Regions from separate parts of the Peribacillus sedimenti genome, predicted to be linked through region 2. Evidence: riboswitches for the same ligand, from Rfam matches in the RefSeq annotation. Region 2 holds a riboswitch; each other region holds the start of a gene.
What was found. Region 2 has a riboswitch for S-adenosylmethionine ahead of V1500_RS08345 (DUF2292 domain-containing protein). Riboswitches for the same ligand answer to the same signal wherever they lie in the genome.

Region 1: it holds a riboswitch for S-adenosylmethionine, as region 2 does, so the genes downstream of both, V1500_RS16465 (5-methyltetrahydropteroyltriglutamate--homocysteine S-methyltransferase) here and V1500_RS08345 (DUF2292 domain-containing protein) in region 2, are expected to answer to the same signal.
Region 3: it holds a riboswitch for S-adenosylmethionine, as region 2 does, so the genes downstream of both, V1500_RS13475 (phosphoadenylyl-sulfate reductase) here and V1500_RS08345 (DUF2292 domain-containing protein) in region 2, are expected to answer to the same signal.

What each region holds. Positions count from the first base shown of each region.
Region 1 is NZ_CP143547.1:3,342,698-3,345,028, reverse strand. It holds gene V1500_RS16475 (hypothetical protein) at 116-373, shown strand; gene V1500_RS16470 (hypothetical protein) at 471-686, shown strand; SAM riboswitch class I at 900-1,009, shown strand; gene V1500_RS16465 (5-methyltetrahydropteroyltriglutamate--homocysteine S-methyltransferase) at 1,085-2,218, shown strand.
Region 2 is NZ_CP143547.1:1,687,415-1,689,745, forward strand. It holds gene V1500_RS08340 (ABC transporter ATP-binding protein) at 1-720, shown strand, start outside; SAM riboswitch class I at 935-1,039, shown strand; gene V1500_RS08345 (DUF2292 domain-containing protein) at 1,160-1,339, shown strand; gene V1500_RS08350 (hypothetical protein) at 2,018-2,331, opposite strand, start outside.
Region 3 is NZ_CP143547.1:2,723,378-2,725,708, reverse strand. It holds gene V1500_RS13480 (hypothetical protein) at 226-360, shown strand; SAM riboswitch class I at 699-806, shown strand; gene V1500_RS13475 (phosphoadenylyl-sulfate reductase) at 1,080-1,793, shown strand; gene sat (sulfate adenylyltransferase) at 1,857-2,331, shown strand, end outside.

The DNA.
Region 1 (2,331 bases), 1.7 Mb from region 2:
GAGAAAATATATTAGCTATTTTCGCAATGCACCATTATTGGTATGGGAGTCGTATTTTTTCATGCCTTTTAGATTTTAGCCCTATGAATAAGAACCACAATAAGGGAGGATTTTCATGTCAGAAAACAATAGATTTGAACAAACAGGAAGCAGTGCGGAGGTTAGCTGGAACGATTCATTTCATTCTATAGATGATATTAAGGCTGCGGACCATGCAGTTCAGCAAGATCCAACACCTAGATTGGCCGGTGATATTGATACAAGTGGAGGCCCCATAGATAAACAGCAAAGCACTGATAACGCATTCAGCAGCAGGGGCTTAGAGAATGCGCGATTGACAAGGGAAGCCGTAAAAGGGCGAATCAGGAGATAACGCCCGTACTGCGTTTCATTAGGTTTCCGGTCTTACTTTCCAAACATATTTTTAAGATTTCGACAGAGAATAATGGTTAGGAAAGGGAGGAATCAATATGCCGGAGCATAATCCACAGAACAATGGCAGCAACAAGTCTATCGACGGAGGAATAACGAGAGGCAGAGTGGGAGACTCCCCGAATATTGCCAATGGACTTCTGGAAGACCGCAGAGCAATGACTGATGCGGAATTCAGCCAGGAAATTCATTCAAGTGCCGGAGATACTGGGAGTCCTGATTCGGGTGCAAACTTTGATTCTAGAAATTTTTAGTTAACATCATCAAAGGGCAACCCATGATTGGGCTGCCCTGTTTATTACTGAGTTTTTTATATTTAGTTTAATAATATACAAAGGCAGCAATCGTTCTCTTGTCAGCAGCGATTTTATTTTAATTGTCACAGTCACTCTGACAAAGGTATGGTCCCCTGAGATATTTATTGACAATTTTTAAAAAATTAATAATACTATATATATAATTGTTTTTCCTTATCAAGAGTGGTGGAGGGAATGGCCCTGTGAAGCCCGGCAACCGCTGTTTTCGAACAGAATGGTGCTAAGTCCTGAAGAACTGTGAACGTTCTTTAAGATAAGGAGGAGATTGTAACCACAAGCTCTTCCTTATTAAGGAAGAGCTTTTTTACTTATATCAAGAAAAGAGGTAAAGATTTATGGTAAATGAAACAAAACTGATAAATAAAGGCTTTTTGAGAGCAGGAAATGGACCGTTTCATGCAGACCAGGTCGGAAGCCTGCTGCGCTCAGAAAAATTAAAACATGCACGTTTTCAGAAGTTAAATGGTGAGATTACAGCTGAGCAATTAAGAGCAACCGAAGACGAAGAAATTACACGAATCGTGCAAAAGCAGAAAGAGCTGGGTCTGCAGGCTGTAACTGATGGAGAGTTCCGCCGTGCTTGGTGGCATTTTGACTTCCTTGAAGCTCTGACAGGGGTAACAGGGTACCAGGCTGGAGGGGGAATCCAATTCCATCAAAAGCAGACGAAATCAAGAGCCATTAAGGTAACTGGCAAGCTAGACTTCGATAAGCATCCTATGCTTGAAGATTTTAAATACCTTCAAAGCGTAGCTGGCGACCATACTGCAAAGATGACCATCCCAAGTCCGAGCATGCTTCATTTCAGAGGCGAAATTGAACAAAACGTATACCCGGATAATGATGAATTTTTCAACGATCTTGCCCATACATATAAGAAAGCTATTCAGGCTTTTTATGACGCGGGATGCAGATACTTACAGCTGGATGATACATCATGGGCTTATCTTTGTTCACCCGAGGAAAAGGAAAAGATCCGTGCCCGCGGTTTAAATCCAGAGGAACTGAGCAGCAGATACTTAAAAACATTAAATGATGCTGTGGAGGGCCGTCCGGAAGACATGACAATTACCATGCACATATGCAGGGGAAATTTCCGTTCTACATGGATTTCTTCGGGAGGCTATGAACCAGTTGCCGAAACCCTGTTTGGAAATCTCAATATTGATGGATTCTTCCTGGAATATGACAACGACAGGTCAGGTGGTTTTGAACCTCTTCGATTTGTGAACCGGCCTGATTTGTCAATTGTTCTAGGATTGGTAACATCGAAATTTGGCGAACTGGAAAATGGCGATGATATTAAACGCCGTATCGAAGAAGCTACTCGATATGTTGACCTAAGCCAGCTTTGCTTAAGCCCGCAATGCGGATTCGCTTCGACAGAAGAAGGGAACCTGCTGACAGAAGAACAGCAATGGGCAAAGCTAAGACACGTTGTTGAAATAGCTCAGGAAGTTTGGAAGTAAATCTAATATGTACAAATAGAAACGGGTGAAATACCCGTTTTTATTTATACATAAAGTATATTAGTAATTTATTTAACCGGAAAATATTGTTCATTAATCTGTGGGAAAATCTC
Region 2 (2,331 bases):
AACGACTTAAGAAGAAAACGTAAAGATATGCAAATGGTATTTCAAGACCCATATGCCTCCTTAAATCCAAGGCTTTCAGTTGGTGAAATTATTAGGGAGCCACTTCGAACTCATGAAAATATGAGTAAAGAAATGCAGATTCAAAAAGTGAGAGATTTGCTGGAAGTAGTGGGTTTGAATAAGAATCATTTAAATCGCTATCCACATGAGTTCAGTGGCGGCCAGCGCCAGCGCATTGGAATTGCCCGAGCTTTAGCTTTGAATCCTAAGCTGATTATTGCTGATGAGCCGGTAGCAGCCCTGGATGTATCCATTCAGGCACAAGTATTAAATTTGTTAAAGGACCTCCAGCGGGAATTTAATTTGACATATATTTTCATTGCACATGATTTAAGTGTTGTACAGTATATCAGTGACAGAATCGCGGTAATGTATTTAGGGAAAATAGTTGAAATTGCAGATGCGCAGGACTTATATGACAACCCACAGCATCCCTATACAAAGGCCCTGTTGTCTGCGATTCCTATTCCTGATCCTACAATCAAGCGAGAACGGATCCTGTTAAAAGGAGACTTGCCAAGTCCTTTAAACCCGCCTTCAGGCTGCAGGTTCCATACCAGGTGTCCGTTTGTTCAAGATATATGCAGGCAGCAGGAACCCGTCCTTCGATATGCAGGGAATAAAGTGTCCCAGCAGGCAGCATGCCATTTTGCAGAGTAAGCTGAGGAGTTGAATGCCATCAATGACATATCGCACGCGGTTGATTTTACTGTAAAAACATAGGCTTGCAACATCCCCTTGCAAATAGGGGATTTTTTACTGCTCGTATTCAAGTCCATAAAGAAACCTGGCCAAAAAGTCACAATATTTAAATAAAGTGTTGACAACATAAGTATTCCGATATAAATTGTAGTATATAACTTTTAGAAATATTTTCTTATCCAGAGAGGTGGAGGGACTGGCCCGGAGAAGCCTCGGCAGCAGACGAGCATTGGTACTGTGCCAATTCCAGCAAGCTTTAGGGCTTGGGAGATAAGACGAGTAGAGTATACTGAACTGTTGCTTGAACCTCTTCTTATAGTTGGGAAGGGTTTTTTTCTTCCATAGTCTGTAAACAAAAATTCCAAATTTCTTAAACGGAAGCATGTGGGAGGATAACATGAAACGCATTGATGAACAAAAGATCAATCAAATAATCTCCAGTCTGCAAAACATTGAGTATGGGTCAGTATTAATCACTGTACATGCAGGAGAGATCACCCAGATTGATACAACTGAAAAAATCAGATATCAGTTAGTGAAAGATCCATCCACCGATTCACAAGTGAAAAGACGATAGAATCATTAAAGAGTTGCCAAGGCAGAAAACTCGCCCCTGTAATTATGCATTTGCGTAGTTGCAGGGGCGTTTTTTTATTTTTTATATCATTGTTGAGATACTGAAGCAGCAACTCAGCATTAGTACATTTATGATTTTCTACTAGAACTTGGACTCACATTGTGAAGCAAATGGTTGAAATTTTCGAATCAAATACAACCCGATAATACGGAGGGTTTTGGCCAACTATTCAAAACTAACCTTAGACAGGTCAACTTGGAGACCCTTCGAATAATAGCCGTATAACGCATCTTGCAGGGATTTTCAAGGTCATATTTATTAAGAAAGCATATAATCATAGAGAATGAGTTTGTCTTGTGAAGATGACTAAAAATAAAAACTTGTGATCTTCATGGCAAGTTTTAAACCTGGCCATATTACATTTGCTGATATGGCCTTACTGTTTTTTACATAATGTATTCTGCATTTAGGTAGGTTAGTGTTGATTTATCTCTGAGTATTACGTCCATCTTCTGGCCTGGATGGACTTTTCCAGTTTCATCCTTAGGTGGGTTAGGGCAAGACATGCTTCAATCAGAAATAAGACAATGACAAAATATTTCCCTGCTGAAATGATGTGTTTCTGCAGCCATAGGACCCCATCATGTCTACCGAGAAAACCCCTATAGATCGGGAGCTTTATGGTAAAGGCCAGGAACATGCCGAGCGTAAATTCCGTGCCCACTGAGAAGGGTGGTAAGTGAATATCCCTCTCATCCAGCCGTAAGACTTGATACGTTTATAAGCTCTTATCCCCACGAAAATTTCCACTATCATAAGAACCGACAAAGCTAGGAACCAGACAAATGCTATAAGATCTCCCAACTTTGGTGAACTTGTAACCATGGCAAGACCCGTTATAGAAATGGCCCCATGAATGATCGTATTTGTATTGGGCCAATCATGGAGCAGCCTGTTAATTTTTTTTGTCCTAATGGAGGCTAGGATCAGTG
Region 3 (2,331 bases), 1.0 Mb from region 2:
TGTATTATTAAAAAGTTGGAGCCTTGCAGGCTCCTTTTTATTTGCAAACGTCTTATCTGAGTTGCTAATCTGGACCGAATAAAATATCCGGCTAACGGTGTAGATAAGTTAAATCATAGTGCTGAAGCTAAAAAACGATCATTCCTTTATTCTGAGTATATAAGGATCAGTGAACAAAACAATAACCCGCATTAGTATATAGGAAAAATTCAAGGAGGGGATAGTATGGTCAATTATTATTTGATCATGGATGTTATTCAAGACAAACAACAGCAATTTATATCTGAGGCGCAGAACTCTAATCGTATGAAGAAAAATCAAAAACAGCCGTCTAATTGGCTTCAAAGGCTATTTGCTTAATAAAGAATCTAGGGAGAAACAACAACTTGAACAGCAGGATTGTCAATAAGCTAAAACCGGTGGAAAAGTTGTTTATGCGGTTAGGCGCTTGCCTCCGTTGTTTTTTTTGTGGCCAAAATTGATTAAAATTACGCTTTGCTTTGAAGGGAGAGGTGGAACAGCCGGAAATAAGTGATATTACCTATTTAAAACTCAAGCCAGTAATTCCTTTTGAAGTTTCGGGATTTCGTTAATCCAAAAATTTTTTGTCAGAAATTTTTAATTTTTAAATTCCGAGTAAATTAATATGAAAACTATATTGACACTATTTGATATTGTGGTATTATTTTAAATAGTTAAACTTATCGAGAGCGACGGAGGGAATTGGCCCAATGATGTCCGGCAACCTGCAATGCTTGCAAGGTGCTAACTCCAACAAAATGTAGAATCATTTTGGAAGATAAGGGTTTTATGTATCAACATTGCCTGAAATCTTTCTAAAATGAAAGGTTTTTATTTTTATATTGAGATTAAGAGTGCTCACATTCCATTATCCAATAAAAAAGGCGGCATCTTAAACTGAAAACAAATATACAGCTGACTAGACAAACTAGAGGCGGTATTGACACATTCCATTTCTGGAATTTTGTTAATGCTGCCTTTTTTATTTGGTTCATGAGATGATAATAATATTTTTTCTTTAAAACAAATGGTAAATGAATTGAGAGGGGGGGACAGATATGACTAATTTATTGCTTCACAAGGACTTTGATACTTTCAACCCCATTGAATTTGACATTGATAATCCGACTAAGGGAGCTCTCAATGTCTTGGAGTGGGCCTATGGACATTACGGCGATGAGCTGGTTTATGCCTGCAGCTTTGGAATTGAAGGAATCGTTTTAATTGACTTGATCTCTAAGATTAACACACAGGCCAGAGTGATCTTCCTGGATACAGATCTCCATTTTAATGAGACCTACCAATTAATTGATGAAGTAAAAACACGATATCCGCAGCTGAGAATTGAAATGAAAAAGCCGGACCTTACATTGGAGGAGCAGGCTTCACAATATGGAGATGAATTGTGGGCGAGAGAGCCAAACAAATGCTGCGAGATAAGGAAGGTAATACCGCTGCACCAGGTGCTTTCCGGACCCGCTGCCTGGCTGTCCGGGTTAAGAAGGGAACAGTCCGAAACTAGGAAAAATACACAATTTATAAATAAAGATAATAAATTTAAATCCATTAAGATCTGTCCATTGATCCATTGGACATGGAAGGATGTATGGAGATACGCCCACAAACAGGGATTGCCGTATAACATCCTGCATGATAGGGGGTATCCCAGCATAGGCTGTGAAAAGTGTACCAAACCGGCTTTCAGTGAGGATGACTTGAGGGCAGGCCGCTGGAGCGGATCAGGCAAGACGGAGTGCGGCCTCCACATATAAAGAATATTTAAAGATAACTGACACACGATTGAAGAACGGAAATATTAGAATGGAGGATTATATATGACATTAAGCATTCCGCATGGTGGAACTTTGGTCAACCGTTTAAATCCCAATTACAAATTTGACCACATCCTGAAAGAAATCGAATTAGATAATATGGCGCTTAGTGACCTTGAACTTATCGCTACAGGAGGCTACAGCCCTATTACCGGATTTCTGACCAAGAAGGATTATGAATCAGTGGTGGAAGGCATGCATCTTTCTACAGGAGAGGTATGGAGCATTCCGATCACGCTTCCTGTCAGTCAGGATGAAGCAGATTCCATATCTGTCGGCGACGAGGTAAGGCTGGTTCAACACGGCACTACCTACGGAGTTATCACAGTCCAGGATATCTATGCGCCTGACAAAGAAAAGGAAGCAAGGGAAGTTTATAAGACTGACAGCCAGGAACACCCTGGAGTGGCTAAACTATTCAGCAGAGGCAATGTCTATGTTGGAGGTCCAGTTCACCAGGTTAAAAGAATTCCACGAG